Regions from separate parts of the Lysinibacillus zambalensis genome, predicted to be linked through region 1. Evidence: riboswitches for the same ligand, from Rfam matches in the RefSeq annotation. Region 1 holds a riboswitch; each other region holds the start of a gene.
The links. A riboswitch is a leader RNA that binds a small molecule or an ion and turns the genes downstream of it on or off. The one in region 1 is predicted to bind thiamine pyrophosphate.
Positions count from the first base shown of each region.

Region 2: another riboswitch for thiamine pyrophosphate. It lies ahead of thiW (energy coupling factor transporter S component ThiW); the one in region 1 lies ahead of ABNX05_RS01255 (ABC transporter substrate-binding protein).
Region 3: another riboswitch for thiamine pyrophosphate. It lies ahead of thiM (hydroxyethylthiazole kinase); the one in region 1 lies ahead of ABNX05_RS01255 (ABC transporter substrate-binding protein).
Region 4: another riboswitch for thiamine pyrophosphate. It lies ahead of thiT (energy-coupled thiamine transporter ThiT); the one in region 1 lies ahead of ABNX05_RS01255 (ABC transporter substrate-binding protein).

Region 1 covers NZ_JBEGDG010000001.1:265,674-269,890, reverse strand. Annotated here, with positions in the region: gene ABNX05_RS01265 (hypothetical protein) at 1-214, opposite strand, end outside; gene ABNX05_RS01260 (TetR/AcrR family transcriptional regulator) at 444-1,052, opposite strand; TPP riboswitch at 1,328-1,438, shown strand; gene ABNX05_RS01255 (ABC transporter substrate-binding protein) at 1,612-2,607, shown strand; gene ABNX05_RS01250 (thiamine-binding protein) at 2,609-2,899, shown strand; gene ABNX05_RS01245 (ABC transporter permease) at 2,899-3,669, shown strand; gene ABNX05_RS01240 (ABC transporter ATP-binding protein) at 3,647-4,217, shown strand, end outside.
Region 2 covers NZ_JBEGDG010000003.1:180,363-184,579, reverse strand. Annotated here, with positions in the region: gene ABNX05_RS06570 (VWA domain-containing protein) at 1-1,794, shown strand, start outside; gene thiW (energy coupling factor transporter S component ThiW) at 2,005-2,502, opposite strand; TPP riboswitch at 2,603-2,710, opposite strand; gene ABNX05_RS06560 (MFS transporter) at 2,777-3,973, opposite strand; gene ABNX05_RS06555 (ABC transporter substrate-binding protein) at 4,175-4,217, opposite strand, start outside.
Region 3 covers NZ_JBEGDG010000004.1:126,512-130,728, reverse strand. Annotated here, with positions in the region: gene sppA (signal peptide peptidase SppA) at 1-311, opposite strand, end outside; gene mbcS (acyl-CoA synthetase MbcS) at 516-2,105, opposite strand; TPP riboswitch at 2,349-2,447, shown strand; gene thiM (hydroxyethylthiazole kinase) at 2,533-3,288, shown strand; gene thiD (bifunctional hydroxymethylpyrimidine kinase/phosphomethylpyrimidine kinase) at 3,288-4,112, shown strand; gene thiE (thiamine phosphate synthase) at 4,102-4,217, shown strand, end outside.
Region 4 covers NZ_JBEGDG010000016.1:72,432-76,648, forward strand. Annotated here, with positions in the region: gene ABNX05_RS18595 (AAA family ATPase) at 1-710, shown strand, start outside; gene ABNX05_RS26565 (hypothetical protein) at 752-868, opposite strand; gene ABNX05_RS18600 (magnetosome magnetite crystal formation protein family) at 917-1,249, opposite strand; TPP riboswitch at 1,376-1,483, shown strand; gene thiT (energy-coupled thiamine transporter ThiT) at 1,615-2,175, shown strand; gene ABNX05_RS18610 (DUF7010 family protein) at 2,419-2,964, shown strand; gene map (type I methionyl aminopeptidase) at 3,377-4,132, shown strand; gene ABNX05_RS18620 (TspO-related membrane protein) at 4,157-4,217, opposite strand, start outside.

The DNA.
Region 1 (4,217 bases):
TTCGTCCGATTTTATCAGAAACATGCCCTCCAATAAACCCTCCAATGACCCCACTAATGACAATAATTATAAGAATAAAAGCCGTTTTAGTAGCGCCGATATTTTGAGTAAAATAAATAGCGAGAAAAGGGATAACAGCCATAGAAATAAGGCCGCCTAGAAATTGCATGGCTAGGCGAAGTTTGATGTTGGGATGGATATCTCTCAATTTCATATAATCACTCCTCGAACTTTAAGTAATAGTTTTTTCCGATAGAATTCCTAATGGAAGTGGTGGTCTCATTGACTCTTTTATGTTTTCCAGTTTGAGTCCTACATAGGTAGGGGAGCCAAAAAGAAAATCATGCAAACTATTTTTCATAGGGAACAAAATATGTCTATAGATTCCGCCCTGTTATTTGAGTTTCCTAATTTTATAGGTACGGCTGAAGGATAGAGAATGTTTATAAATTAGAAATAGGTCCAAATAATCTTAGAGCTTGTCTCGTTATATCCTTCCACACCGTGTTTGTATACTCATCAATAAACGTTAAACGCATTCCGTTTAAGATGGATAAGTATGACTCAGCAATTAATGAAGGTGCTTCTTCATAAAAGTAACCAAGCCGTTGACCTGCTTCAATAACCGGATAAATACAGTCTAGAAATGATTTTACAAAATCATCTAGTTCTTTAAAAAGCTTTGGAAATCGTTCAGGTCTTGCAAGAACCTGTTGAATTAAACGTAAGTATTCACTTCTCGTTGCAAAAAGTTGCACATGACAATCTATCATTTCCTTAATTATTTCAAGAGGCTCACCTTTAAAGTGTTCTTGTATCTCAATAAAATATGGTTTGATTTTTTCCAATGGCTCTAAAATAGCTGCTTCATAAAGTACTTCTTTTGAATCAAAATACGTAAATACGGAGCCAAAACTAACTCCTGCTTCCTTAGCAATATCGGCCACTTTGGTCTCTGCAAAACCATTTTCACTATATAATTTAATAGCGGCGTCTAAAATTGTAGATCTTTTTCTTTTCTTTTTTTCATCATTAGTAAGTATCGAATTCATGTTGATACTCCTTTCATAATAAATGATTGATTAATCAATCAAATTTTATTGTAATTTGTTTCCATTGTCAATATAATGAAAGAATTTTTTGTATTTTTAGTTATAAATTACTTTAAAAGCATGATGCCTCCGTTACAGTGGTGAATTTTACTTTGCTTTCTTGAAGGAACGTTTTACAAATGAGGCTGTTTAAATAATAATTCAGCGCTATCGATAAACAGACCCTTGTCATTTACGGATAGATATGGTTATAATAATCTCGAAAAGTTCATATCGAAAGAATGTAGGGGGGCTGGTAGTTGCCAGCTGAGATTGTGTCCGATAGACGCTGACCCTTTGAACCTGATTTGGCTCGTACCAGCGTAGGGAACATCTATTCAAAAAAAGAAAGTTTTTGATACTGATTGTACAACGTCTGGGAGGAATCCTAGGCGTTTTTTATGTTTTCAGACTTTTGTTGCATGCACATACCTTACGTGTAAACAGACCGTGAACGGTTTCTTCTGGTAAAGACATTCATTCATGAACACTTTCACACTACTAACTTGGAGGATTCAGCATGAAAAAATGGTTATTGGTCCTAATAGCTGCACTATTAACTTTAGTGGGCTGTAGCGAAAAAGAAACTAAAAAGGATGCTAAAGGATTAACAAAAGTATCGGTAGTTCTTGATTGGACACCGAACACAAATCATACAGGTTTATATGTAGCTGAAAAACTTGGCTACTTTAAGGAACAAGGCTTAGATGTTGATATTTTATTACCTGGTGAAACGGGTGCTGATCAGCTTGTAGCATCAGGAAAGGCTCAGTTTGGCGTAAGCTATCAGGAAGGAATTACACAGGCTCGTGTGCAGGATGTACCTTTAGTATCGATTGCAGCGATTATACAGCATAATACTTCTGGCTTCGCATCTACCGCATCAAAAGGCATTACGTCACCAAAGGATTTTGAAGGGAAAACATACGGTGGCTGGGGTGCACCGCTTGAAAAGGCTGTACTACAATCACTAATGCAAACAGAAGATGCAGATGTTAATAAGTTAGATATCGTCAATGCAGGTGATTTAGATTTCTTCACAATGATGAAAAAAGATATTGATTTTGCGTGGATTTATTATGCATGGACAGGTATTGAAGCAGAACTTCGTGGCGAAAAGCTGAACATGCTTTATTTAACAGATTATAGTGAGCAGTTAGACTATTACACACCTGTACTTGCTACAAATGAAAAAATGATTCAGGATAATCCTGAGACGGTAAAAGCATTTGTCGCTGCTGCAGCAAAGGGCTATGAATATGCAATAAAACACCCTAATGAGGCAGCTGATAGTTTACTAGAAGCGGTACCTGATTTAGATAAGAACCTTGTGCATAAAAGTCAGGAATGGTTAGCAGATAAGTATCAAGACGATGCTGCACAATGGGGCGAGCAAAAATTAGCTGTCTGGGAAAACTACGCGAAATGGATGGCCGACAACAAAGTTTTAGAGGGCGAATTTAACGCAAAACAAGCATTTACAAACGACTTTTTACCGAAAAAGGAGACAAAGTAATATGGCAAACTCTTTAATAAGTGTACAAATTATCCCGAAAACTGAAACATATGAAGATGTGATCCCGTTTGTCGATGCAGCAATTGCAGTTATCGATGCTTCAGGGGTGAAATATGAAGTTCATCCATTAGAAACGACAATGGAAGGCGAGCTTACGACTTTGCTGCAAATTATTGAAAAAATGAATGCCAAGATGATCGAGCTTGGCGCAATCAATGTCATTACGCAAGTGAAAATTTTATATCAGCCATCCGGTATTACAATGGATACGCTAACGGAGAAATATAAGTAATGAAGCAGGCTGTTAAACAAGGAAGGACGATAATTTTTATCGCCTTCCTCTTGTTCATATGGGAACTAATTGTCCGTTTTGCTGATATTCCACATTGGCTTTTGCCTGCACCAAGTGCCATTTTGAAAGAGGGCTTTCAATCGTATGAGACGTTTGTGCCTCATGCTTTAGCTACTATACAATTAGCACTTCTTGGACTTGCTATCGGGATATTATGTGGGCTCACAGTTGCGGTGCTATTACATCGTTTTACGTTTATAAGGGAGCTATTTTACCCTATTCTCATTATGTCGCAAAATGTCCCAGTACTTGTCCTAGCACCATTATTAATCATTTGGTTTGGCTTCGGTTTATTGCCAAAGCTCATTATTATTTGTCTTGTGTGCTTTTTCCCTCTTGTTATTTCGGCAATGGATGGTTTTCGTCAAACTTCGCCTGAGCTAAAGCATTATTTTGAGATGATAGGTGCTACGAAAGCCCAAACCTTTTGGAAGTTAGAATGGCCTTATGCGTATCCAGCGATTTTTTCAGGCATAAAGATTGCTGCTACCTATAGCGTCATGGGGGCTGTTATCGCGGAATGGTTAGGAGCGAAAATGGGGATTGGCGTTTATATGACATTGGCACAGTCTTCATTTCGAACGGATCGTGTATTTGTAGCGATTTTCGCTATCATATTTTTAAGTTTATTATTATTTAGTGCTATTCGATTAATAGAAAAACTTGTTGTGAAGGGGAGAGGAAACTATGCTAAGCATTCAAAACATTGATAAATCCTTTGATTCCCTTCCAGTTATCCGTAGTTTATCTTTTGAGGTGAAGGACGGGGAATTTGTGGCGATTATCGGTCCGTCAGGCAGTGGGAAAAGTACACTTTTTCAATTAATTGGTGGTGTTTCTTCTATAGATAAAGGTGCTATTTTATTAAACGGCACAGATATCCAGAAAAAAAGAGGGACGATTGGCTATATGCCTCAGCAGCCATGTTTATTACCGTGGCGGACGATCCTAGAAAACGTCACGATGGTCGAGGAGCTTCATGGAAAACCTAATGTTAACGTTGCGAAGGAATGGTTAGATAAAGTGGGGCTCGCAGCATTTGTAAATGCATATCCTAATGAGCTGTCAGGTGGTATGCAACAACGGGTATCGTTTATTCGTGCAATTGTCAGTAATAAACCTATTTTATGTTTAGATGAACCGTTTTCAGCACTGGATGAGTTTACAAGGCTTGAAATGCAGGCGTGGCTATTATCGATTTGGGAGAAATATCGAAAATCTATATTGTTCGTTACACATAATATTGAGGAAGCTCTGT
Region 2 (4,217 bases), on a different contig from region 1:
GCAGTCGTGCAGGTCGATCAAGATGCGATTTTTGAAAATAATAAATTAACGAGCGTCACGATGGTGCAAAGTGAACCACATTTACTAATTGTTAATGGTTATGAAACACCATCACCAATTGCAGCGGCACTTGGCAATCAATCCATTTCCTACGATGTTGTAGATACTAAAAGTTTACCAAATGAGCTTTCTAGTTATTTACAATACAATGCAATCATTTTTGATAATGTGCCAGGACATTTAGTCGGTGAGGCAAAAATGAATGTCATTGAGCAAGCAGTGAAAAATTTTGGCGTCGGTTTTACAATGGTTGGTGGCGAAAATAGCTTTGGCTTAGGCGGTTATTTTAAAACACCAATCGAAACTTTACTACCTGTTGAAATGGAGATTAAAGGTAAGGAGCAATTACCATCATTAGGGTTGGCAATCGTACTTGACCGTTCTGGAAGTATGTCTGGAGCAAAGCTAGAGCTTGCTAAGGAGGCTGCTGCTCGTTCAGTTGAAATGCTACGAGATGAGGATACGCTCGGGTTTATTGCCTTTGATGACCGACCTTGGGAAATTATCGAGACAGGGCCACTTGGCAATAAGGAAGAAGCTGTAGATACGATTTTATCTGTAACGCCAGGCGGGGGTACTGAAATATATGGTTCACTTGCTAAAGCTTATGAAAATCTAGCAGATTTAAAACTACAGCGTAAGCATATTATTTTATTAACGGATGGACAGTCACAGTCGGGCAACTATGAAGACTTAATTGCACATGGAAAAGAAAATGGCACGACTCTTTCAACAGTTGCAATTGGTCAAGATGCAGATGCTAACTTACTTGAAGCACTCAGTGAGATGGGGAGTGGGCGTTTTTACGATGTTGTTGATGAGCAGACGATTCCTTCTATTTTATCTCGTGAAACTGCCATGATTTCACGCACCTATATTGAAGATAATCCATTCTACCCAACTATATTTAATGCCTCTGGCTGGAATACGTTATTTGCAAATGGGGTACCTAAAATGAATGCTTATATAGGTACGACAGCAAAGCAGGGGGCCACTATTATTGCAAAAAGTGAGAAGGAAGATCCCGTACTTGCAGAATGGCAATATGGCCTTGGCAAAACTTATGCCTTTACGTCTGATTCGACAGGAAAATGGACGGGAGACTGGGCAAGGTGGCAAAATTGGGGTGCATTTTGGCAAACGCTTATTTCTAAAATGCTACCAAGCTATAACGATGTTGCCTACGATGTACGTCTAGAATCGGACGGCTCCTTTGTCATTACTGACCCAACAAATGAAGCGGCATTTTTAGATATTGTTGCTGTCAATGAAGCGGGTGAGGAACTTGAAACACAGCTTGAGGCAATTTCGGCATCACAAGTTCGAGCAGTCGTGCAAGCAGAACCAGGACTCATCTTTTTCCGCATTGCCGATGAAGAGCAAGCTATTTACCAGGCTGGTTTAAGTGTACCTTATAGTGCTGAATATGAATTACGTCCAGTGAACGATAAGCTAGTCAAAGAATTAACAAAGCAAACAGGCGGCTCTGTTTTGAAAGAACCGAGCGAAGTATTCCGTGAATTTACTAAAAAAGGAGCGGAACGCCAAAATATCGCAACATGGCTTTTATTAGCAGGGATGCTACTATTCTTCATTGATATTACCATTAGACGCTTTGGTTGGGGTTTCCTAACAAGACCGAAGAAAAAAGATCAGCGTGTAGAGGAAAAACCAATACAGGCAGAGGACACAAATGTTGCCCAGCTATTAAAGGGCATGAAAAATCGACATTAGCAATTAAAAAACGATGGTTCAACGCTTTATAGCAATGAGCCATCGTTTTTTGTCATTCCAAGGCTATCATCAATAGTTGGATGACATTTACAAAGTAGGTGGTTAAAATAGGGAATATAGAATTCCTGCAAACTATTAGTGCGGTCAGATATACTGTATTTTCAAAAATATTCCGATAAATCACTCATCCCTTCAAAAAGGATTTATGAATTATAAAAGAGTATTAAGGTTAGTTACAAATACAGTTTTACGTAAATTGCTAGCAATGACAATGCCTAATACAGCACCAATAGTACTTGAAGTTAAAAAGGCTGGCATAAAAAATAAAGAAGCTACAGATGTCCCCATTAATAAATGTGCGTAAGGTGCGGCAATGAGTGAGGCAATTATACCTGTTCCAAACATTTCACCGATACCTGCGAGCCATTGTTTGCCGCTGTATTTATAGGCAAGAGCTGCACATAAAGCACCAATAACACTGCCGGGTATAGCTAATAATGAGCCTGTGCCTGTTAAAATACGAATAATGGCTGTGATAAAGGCGACCATAACAGTTGGCACTGGTCCAAGAATGATCGCGCCAATTACATTAATGGCATGCTGTACAGGGTAGGCACGCGCAATGCCTGTTGGTATTGAAACGAAGGTAGAACCTGCTACGGCAATTGCTACTAATAAGGCCATGATTGTTAATTTTCGAATTGACATAATTTCCACTCCTATTTAGTATTTTGTGAATCGCTAATTAACTAGAAAAAAGCCGCTCCCTAAAAGCATTAGGAAGCGGCCTTGCATTTAAAATAGCAAAAAGCAAGTGTCGCCACTTCCCTCCGCTAGTGTGAACTAGATCAGGTTCAAAGGGTCCGTATATGACAATATACGTCTCAGCCTTTTAAAGACTCCCCTAGTGGTAAACATTTAATTGTTAGTTTTTCTCCTAATAATGTAGCACACTACTAAAAATAGTCAATAACTTTTCAGACTAATTTGAATCAGGGTGCATAAGGTGTGGTGCTTTTTTCATTGTCCAAATAAGGGCAAGGAAGAAGCAAGCCATTAAAATAATAGACCCGAAAATATAAGGACTGTTCATATTCCAATCGAATAACATACCTGCTAAAGCTGGACCAATCATATTACCAAGACTCATATACGCATTATTCAGACCAGCTGCATAGCCTTGTTCATTTTCAGCAAGCTTTGAAATCAGTGTGTTGACAGCTGGGCGAATCAATGTCGTAGCTGTAGAGAAGATTGTCGCTACAATTAAAATAAGTGCAAACCCGGATGCGAATAATATTAAGAAAATCGAAACGGCTGCAATAAATAAATTGACTAACACTACTTTCATTTCGCCGAAGCGATTAAACAGCGGTGTAATAACAAACATCTGTACAACAACACCAAAAGCGCCGCCCATTACTAATATAATGGCGATATCAGTAGGTGTATAATTAAACTTTTCTGTAACAAATAATGATAATGTTGTTTGGAAGTTAGCAATTCCGAAAGAGAATACAAGCATGATAATTAGCATGACAAAATAAGGCATTTGGACTGAACGGGCCATCTGCTTTACAAGATTATCCTGCTTCTGCGCTTTTTTCGCTGTGTTCGGTTTTGTAGCAGGTAATAAAAAGAACGATAAAATAGCTGCTAAGATAGCTGCAAATCCAGCAGTATAAAATGGAAAGTGTAAACTAACTTTTGAGAGGAATCCACCGATACCTGGTCCGATCATAAAACCAAAGGACATTGCTGCCCCTATCATCCCCATACCTTTTCCGCGTTCCTCGTACGTTGTGACGTCAGCCACAAATGCCATTATAGGAGGTGCGACAAATGCAGATCCAAGGCCACCTAAAAAGCGTGCCAAGAAGAGCATCCACACATCTGTAGATAGCCCGAAACCAATTTGTGCAAGGCCTGTAACTATAAGACCGAAAATAATGAGATTTTTACGACCGTATTGATCGGAAAGATTCCCAGCAATTGGAGAAAAAACAAATTGTGCTAAGGCGAACGTTGCAATCAACATGCCAAGTACTTGTCCTGCAGCACCAAATAGTTGTAAATACTCAGGCATGACAGGAATAATAATTCCGATACTCCCCATTGCGATAAACATATTAAACATTAAAATATATAAAGCCGCCTTATTAGACTTCTGCTGGGTCATCGAATACCCCTTTCTTTATTCAAATATATTACAGTCTACCACAAGGCTTGTACGTTTACTATTGACTATAAGTCTGAAATAAGAGACTTATTTATGGGGATTCTAATTATTAAAACAAGTTTCTGCACCAGTCTTCCCTTGGGATTCTCTTCCAGATAAACAAAAAAGCTATTCTCAACGTAATGTGAGAACAGCTTAAGTTTATCGAATACTCATTTTAAATTCTAAAAACAGCTCATTGTAT
Region 3 (4,217 bases), on a different contig from region 1:
TCCACAGTCTCATCATATAAAATATTATCTAATTGATTTAAGAAAAATTGATGATCATAAGAAATTGGTTGCCATAATGTGCTTGATCCAACATCTTGAATCGTACCATCAACCTTTAAGTATGCAATACGTTTATCCATATTGCCGCTTTCTTTTACCTCTTCTAATACCGTCAAGTCGTCTCCAGCAACCAAGCTATCAAAACTGCTAAAGAAATCTGATTTAAATATTGCAAAAATAGTGTTCATTCCTAATGAAAATACTAAAAGCACACCTGCAATTATTAAAGCAGCCCACCTTTTACCATTCATATTTTTCTGCCTCCTCATGAATATCCTAATTTGTTTCATACTTATTGCAATAATATGGCTTATCGCCTTAACACGAAGTTGATCTCCAACACTTTGCAAAAGCTTTAACTTATTCAACCTATAATACATTACCTAATATTATAAAAAAAATCAAAGTTCATAAAAAAGCAGGAACTTTGATTTTCGACATTATTTCCTAGGAAATTAATGATGAGTGATAGAATGGATTTTTTCTTGCTCTCGTAATTCGACACGACGAATTTTGCCTGATGAAGTCTTTGGCAGCTCAGTAACAAATTCAATTGCACGAGGATATTTATATGGGGCTGTTAAAGTTTTTACATGGCTTTGCAGTTTTTTTATAAGTGTTTCATTACCAACTTCTCCTTCACAGAGCACAACAAACGCCTTCACGATATTTCCACGAATCTTATCTGGACTTGCAACAACGGCAGTTTCTTTCACAGCCGGATGCTTTAACAACGCATCTTCTACCTCAAATGGACCAATCGTATACCCAGAAGAAATAATGACATCATCCCCACGTCCTTCAAACCAAAAATAACCGTCATTATCTTTGTATGCACGATCTCCGGTAATATACCAATCGCCTCTAAATTGTAAATTTGTTCGCTCTGGATCGTTTAAATATTTTTTAAATAACGCGGGTGTTTCGCAGTGTACAGCAATATCTCCAACTTCCCCAACCGCAACAGGATTTCCAATATCATTTATAATTTCAACAGTATTACCCGGAGTAGGTTTGCCCATTGATCCCATTCTAGACTCCATCCCTACCATTGTACCAACAAGTAATGTATTCTCTGTTTGTCCATAGCCATCTCGTACTTGTAAATTATAAACTTCGGAAAATACTTTTATCACTTCACTATTTAAAGGTTCACCTGCTGACACAGCCTGATGTATTGTACTTACATTAAAATCTTGTAAATTTTCTAGACTCGCCATAAATCGATATTCGGTTGGTGTGCAACATAAAATATTAATATTGAATTTTTCAATCAGTGCAAAGTAAGTTGCCGCATCAAAGTGACCTTTGTATACAAATGCTGTTGCACCACTTCCTAAAGTAGCGAGGAACGGACTCCAAATCCACTTTTGCCAGCCTGGAGCTGCTGTTGCCCAAACAATGTCACCCTCTTGAACACCTAACCAATTTGGCGCAGTAGTTCGCAAGTGTGCGTAACCCCAGCTATGTGTATGTACCACTGCCTTTGGATTGCCTGTTGTACCACTTGTATATGCTAAAAATGCAATGTCTGTACTCTTAGTTGGAGTAGAGCTTATATAAGATGTTGGTTGGCCTTGCATTTTTTCAAGCAACGGCTGCCAAGGCTCATGTGCATGACCAATGACAAATTGCTTTATTGCTTGTAAATTTCCCACATTATCAAATTGTTCAATATAAGGCTCAAATGCAACAACTCCTTTTGCATCGGCATGATTGATTCGATATTCAATATCTTTAGTTCTCAGCATTTCTGAACTAGGAATAATCGTTAACCCTACCTTCAAAGCTGCAATATATACGATATATGCTTCCACTGATCTCGGTACCATGACTAAAATAACATCGCCTTTTTTTAAACCTTGGGAGGTAAATACATGTGCTGCCTGATTCGCCTTTTCAAGTAAAGTTGTATATGATACGTACTGAATTTCCTCGTCTTCGCTATAAATTAATAATGCATTTTTGGTAGGATCCTGTGCATACTTTTCAATTTCCTCTGAAATGTTATACCATTCTGGTGCGATTAAATCTTCTCGTTTCATGGCAATTGCCCCCTTTTGTTATGCCCATTATAAAACTCAATTTTTATCATTTTCAATGGAATTCACTCTAATTCATTAAAGTCGTGACAACTATCATGCCCCGCTATATGGCATCAGTCACGTATTACTTCTATCCATTCCAACTTGACGTAATCGTCGCTTTCGCACAGAATTGCTGAATGAAAATAAAAAACTCCCTATTGAACGCGAATGAATAATATGGTACATTTTGGTCAACTAAAAGCATAATTGCAGGGGGACTCATTTAGAGTTGAGAAGGTAAAACCTGACCCTTTGAACCTGTTAGTTAATACTGACGTAGGGAGCAATTCACATCGACTTACTGATGAAAGGCTCTTTTACGTGTTTTTTGCACGAAAAGAGCCTTTTTTGCACGCTTACGTCCATCCAACGAGGAGGACTTAAATTGATATTCCAAACGATTCGTAAACAAAATCCACTTATTCATTGCATGACGAATTATGTTGTTGCTAATTTCCAAGCAAATGGCTTATTAGCAATAGGCGCTTCACCAGTCATGGCTGATGACGGTCATGAAGTTGAAGAAATGGTCACAATCGCCTCAGGCTTATTGATCAATATCGGGACCCTTAATGAGCGAATGAAAGAATCCATGTTACTTGCAGGAAAAAAAGCAAATGTTCTTGGCATTCCGGTTGTTTTAGATCCTGTTGCAGCAGGTGCAACGACTTACCGGAAACAAACAGTACAGCAATTTTTGGAGGAAATTAAATTTGCGGCAATTCGATGTAATATCGGAGAACTTGCAGCAATTGCCAATGTAGACTGGCAACAAAAAGGAGTAGATAGTGGTAGTGGTTCAATTTCTATAGAACTAGAGGCACAGAAAATAGCCCAACTTTACAATTGTATTGTTATTGTGACCGGTGAAAAGGATTTTATTACTGATGGCAAACATCAGCAATGGGTTACGGGTGGAAATTCGCAAATGACAGAAGTTACTGGAACTGGTTGCTTATTGAGTGCACTATGTTGTGCCTCCTTCACCGCAGGAGCTCAACCGTTTGACCAATTACTAGAAACATTATCGCTTTATAAAAAATTAGCAGAAAAAGCCGCTTCTTCTACTCGATTCATTGGCGATTTTCAAATTGCTGTATTGAATGAACTACATCGCCTTTCAAAGGAAGGTGAAGAATAATGCATATTGTAACGACAATTGCCGGTTCAGATAGTGGCGGCGGTGCAGGTATACAAGCTGATTTAAAAACATTCCAGGAATTAAAAGTATTCGGAACGTCTGTCATTACAGCTTTAACGGCCCAGAATACTTTGGGTGTATCGGATGTTTTACCAATTGAAGTGAGTTTTGTTGAAAAACAACTGAAAGCGCTAATCGAGGATTTTTCAATTAGTGCTATTAAAACAGGAATGTTGTTTTCCTCCGAAATCATCCAATCAATTGCACATATTTTAGCCGAAGTAAATATTCCACTTATTGTAGATCCTGTTATGATCGCAAAAGGTGGCGAGAGTTTATTACAGCAAGAAGCAATTGAGGCATTACGAAATTATTTGCTACCTTTAGCAACAATTGTAACGCCAAACATTCCTGAGGCCGAAACCCTTTCCGGAAGAAAAATTAATTCTATAGCAGATATTAACGAAGTAGCCCAGATCTTATTACAGACAGGCGTTCAATGCGTCGTTATGAAGGGCGGTCATTTAGAGGATAAATGTTATGCTACTGATTATGTATTTTTTCAAGATGGTCGATCATTTTCTATGCAATCTACTCGTATTGCAACAAAAAACACGCATGGTACAGGCTGTACATTTTCCGCTGCATTAACTGCTTTTCTTGGTCTTGGGCTACCTATAGAAATGGCAATTGAGGAAGCTAAAAAATTTATTCAATTAGCAATAACTCATGATTTATCTATTGGGAATGGCCATGGTCCAACAAATCATTTTGCTTATCAACAGTATAAGGATTCCTGTGAGGTGATCATTCATGAAACGTGACGATTTACAGCTATATTTTATTATGGGTACAGGTAATGTTTTCAATCAGGAGCCACTAACCGTATTAGAGAAAGCTCTCCAATCCGGAATTACTATGTTTCAATA
Region 4 (4,217 bases), on a different contig from region 1:
AACAAGATTTAACGGCAATGGAAGAAAAATTAGAGGTGCTTCGTGTAACCTATGAGGAAGCCTTTAAAGTATTGCAGCAGATGGAAGGATTTGCGAAAGCTTGCGCAGACTTTATCGAAAAAGTAGAGGAAGCGGAGCTGGAAATACGCTTACTTGAAAAAGAAGCGGGACGAGTAAAAGAACTTTATGCAATGTTAAATGGGCAAAATGCGAAAAAGCTGTCCTTTGAGCGTTATATTCAAATCAATTATTTAGATAAAATTACAGAGGCAGCAAATGTCCGGCTTTATCATTTATCCAACGGTCAATTTGAGCTACGACGTTCAGATCGTTTAGAAAAGCATGCTAAGCAAAGTGGACTTGGGCTAGATGTGTATGATGCCTATACAGACCAATTACGTGATGTAAAAACATTATCAGGGGGAGAAAAGTTTAATGCTTCTTTAAGTCTTGCTCTTGGGATGGCAGATGTCATTCAAAGCTTTCAAGGTAATATCCGTATTGAAACAATGTTTATTGATGAGGGCTTTGGTTCTCTTGATGAAGAGGCATTAAATAAGGCGATTGATACTCTTATTGATTTACAAGATTCTGGACGCATGATTGGCGTCATTTCACACGTTGCAGAGTTAAAAGCTACAATGCCTGCAGTGTTGCATGTTGAAAAAACAATGAACGGACATAGTCAAACATATTTTGAAGTGAAATAAAAAAGAGGCGTATTTCCGATGTGTGGAAATACGCCTTTTTATTACTTTTTAGTTACGGTAGGATTTGTTCCTTTTTTTGCAGCGATTACTTTTTTAACAATTGGAATAACGATTGGTGCTAATTTTACGGCGGTTTTGACAACTTTAGATACTTTCAAAAAATAACAGCTCCTTTTAGTACTCTCTGTTCAAGGTTGAAATGAAACTTATCGGATAACGCGAACTGCTTGAATAATATTCCAAATGACAATTCCGATTGAAACAAGAATGTAAATCACAAATGAAACTAACCAAATGATAAGAAAAGAACTACTACCTGAATCTGGTTCAAAAGTGTTGAATGATAAAGTTGAGAAAATAAAGACTGCAAAAAATATTATTCCAAATGCAACTGGGATTAAATGTGATATTAGTGCTCGAAGAGAATGACTCTTTACATCGTTATCTTTTGAAACAAAGTAAACGACTAATGGCACAATAAAGGGTGCAAAAAAGATACTTAGATAACTAAAGGCAGATAAAATTTTTTTGTTCTCCATAGTTGTACCTCCTTTTTAAATATTTACGCATGAAAAACAGTAAAGTTTCAAAAAAATTAATGTGGAAGAGGTTGTAATCGTTACAGTGTTTGCGTACAATGAGGTTGTTAAACTAAATTAAGATGTAACGACCACAAGGGGAGCTGATGATGTCAGCTGAGACTGGGCACGTAATGCCTTAACTCTTTGAACCTGTAAGTTAACGCTTGCGTAGGGATGTGGATAGAAACCGACACTTTTACGATGTGAGGCTCTGTCCTGGCATCGTTTTTTTTATCTTTATTGATGCTAGATAGGGACATATTTGCCAACTGATTTCTATTCCTGCTCTTGTATCCTACATCGGAACAAAGGAGAGAATAATTATGGACAATAAAAAACTATTAATGCTTGTGGAAATTGCGATATTCGCAGCGATTGGCCTTGTGCTCGATCAGGTTTCCTTTAAAGTATGGGCACAAGGAGGCTCTGTTAGTCTCGTAATGGTGCCAATAATGTTAATAGCATTTCGCTGGGGTCTTATTCCAGGCATGGTAACGGGTTTACTTATTGGTATTATGCAAACAATGTTTGGCGCCTATATTATACATTGGCTTCAAGGAACACTTGATTATGGTGTTGCCTTTACGGTAGTTGGCTTAGCGGCCGTTGTACGTGGACCAGTGCTTGAGGCTGCAAAAGATTTAAACAAAAAGAAAATGGCTCTTTATATTATTTTAGGAACGGTATTAGCGGGCTTTTTACGTTATGCAGCACATACCATTGGGGGCGCTGTATTTTTCGCAGAGTATGCTGGCGATCAAAATGCATGGGTTTATTCAATCATCTATAATGGAACATATATGCTACCAGCAACGATTTTAACAGCGATTGTCGGTGTTCTGTTATTTACAGCAGCACCTCAATTAATGCAACGAAAATCATAATTATTATGCCCTTCACATGAGTGAAGGGTTTTATTTTTAGACTGTTAAAGATTGTTGCTATTAAAACATAAAGACAGATTAAATCAAGAAACTGTGCAGTAATTAAATTGCCCTTCCTAAGCAATTTCTACATAGCTTTCAATTATTCCGAAAATTACTATGTTGAATAATCAATGGTAAAAATAGTTGAAGGATGGTATATTATATAAATCTTTTGCCGATTTTACGAAAGGGAGTGCGTTAATGAATAAAACACTTGAAAATTTACAAAAAGAAATTATATTTGAAGCAAAAAAAGGTTACCCCATTTTGCTTTCTGGCGCCGTTGTCTTTTTAATTTTCACCCTAATGCCCTTAGTTTTCCCAATAGAAGCTGTACGTTTGATTTGGATATTTGGCTTAGGTGTCATTTTTCCTATTGGGATGGTCATTAGTAAAATTCTGGGGGTTAATTTACTCTCTATTGACAACCCTTTAGGTACTTTAAGTGGGATAGTAGCAGCTCCTCAAGCTTTTTATATACCTGTATTTATAATTGTGTATATGAAAATACCTGAATACCTGCCCTTCACAATTGGCTTACTAGCAGGCTCTCATTTTCTGCCTTACATATGGATTTATAAAAGCAAAGCTTATTTATTTGTTACTTTAGGAATCTGTCTTTCTGCTCTAATTTTAGGTGGCTTCTTTGTTGGTCAAGCTTTCACTCTAGTACCTTTAGCGATGTCTATTGTTTATGGAATTGGTGTTCTTTTAATTCTAAGAGAACTCAAAGTCAGTCATGTTTAAGCACCTATTGTCAGTTGAATAACAGTAAACCACTGAATCTTTTTAAAAAGCATCTGAATAAAGGTGCTTTTTGTCTTTTCTAATGCTTGAACTGTGAAATAGTTAGATTCAGCCTTTAGGAAAAAAGGGTGAGCGTAGTTAGAAGTGGCTTTAGTTAAAGATTCGGTTAGCGGAAAATAAAAAAGAAGAGTTAAGCGAAACGTCAGCAAATGTTTTATCTGTGCGAAAGCGTAGCGACAGCAACAATAAAGGGCCCAGCCGGAACGGAAATCAATCTCACGTTATGGAGATAAGCCTGTTTTCGGCACTTTATAATTTATGATGGCATATAATATTTAAAGCGTTTAGCGTTTTAAGCATAGAAAGTTATGTTATATTAAATAGTAGATATTAGATGAAAGGGACGTTAAAAATGATTGTAAAAACGCAAGAAGAGATTGAAGCCTTTAAAAAAATCGGCCGTATTTGTGCTGAAATTCGTGAAGCAATGAAGGCTGCTACAAAGCCAGGTGTAACAACACTAGAACTAGATGAAATTGCAGGTCGTATGTTTGCTGAGGCCGGAGCAGTTTCTGGACCTAAAGGGGAATATGATTTCCCAGGATACACATGTATTAGTGTTAATGAGGAAGTCGCACATGGTATTCCAGGTGAACGTGTGATTAAAGAGGGAGATATCGTCAATATAGATGTATCTGGTTCATTAAACGGCTATTTTGCTGATACAGGCATTTCATTTGTAGTTGGTGAAGGCTATGAGGATAAAGAAAAGTTGTGTCGCGTAGCCAAAAGTGCTTTTGATCGTGCGATGACAAAAGTAAAAGCTGGATCAAAATTAAACCAAATCGGAAAAGCTGTTGAGCGTGAAGCATATGCTAATGATTTAACAGTGATTATGAACCTAACGGGACATGGTTTAGGTCGTTCTTTACATGATGAGCCAAACCATATTTTGAACTATTATGATGCATGGGATTCTACAATTATGAAAGAAGGCATGGTTCTTGCAGTTGAGCCGTTTATCTCAGCGAAAGCAGAGCATATTGTGGAGTCTGGTGATGGCTGGACATTCGTTACGCCAGACAAATCATTAGTTGCTCAAATCGAGCATTCAATTATCGTTACAAAAGACAAACCAATTATTTTAACTTCACTTGATGAACAATAAAAAAGCTAAAATCCTGCTACCAATTTATTTTTGGTAGGCAGGATTTTTTTTAATAAATAATATACCGACAAGTAGCACTCCACAT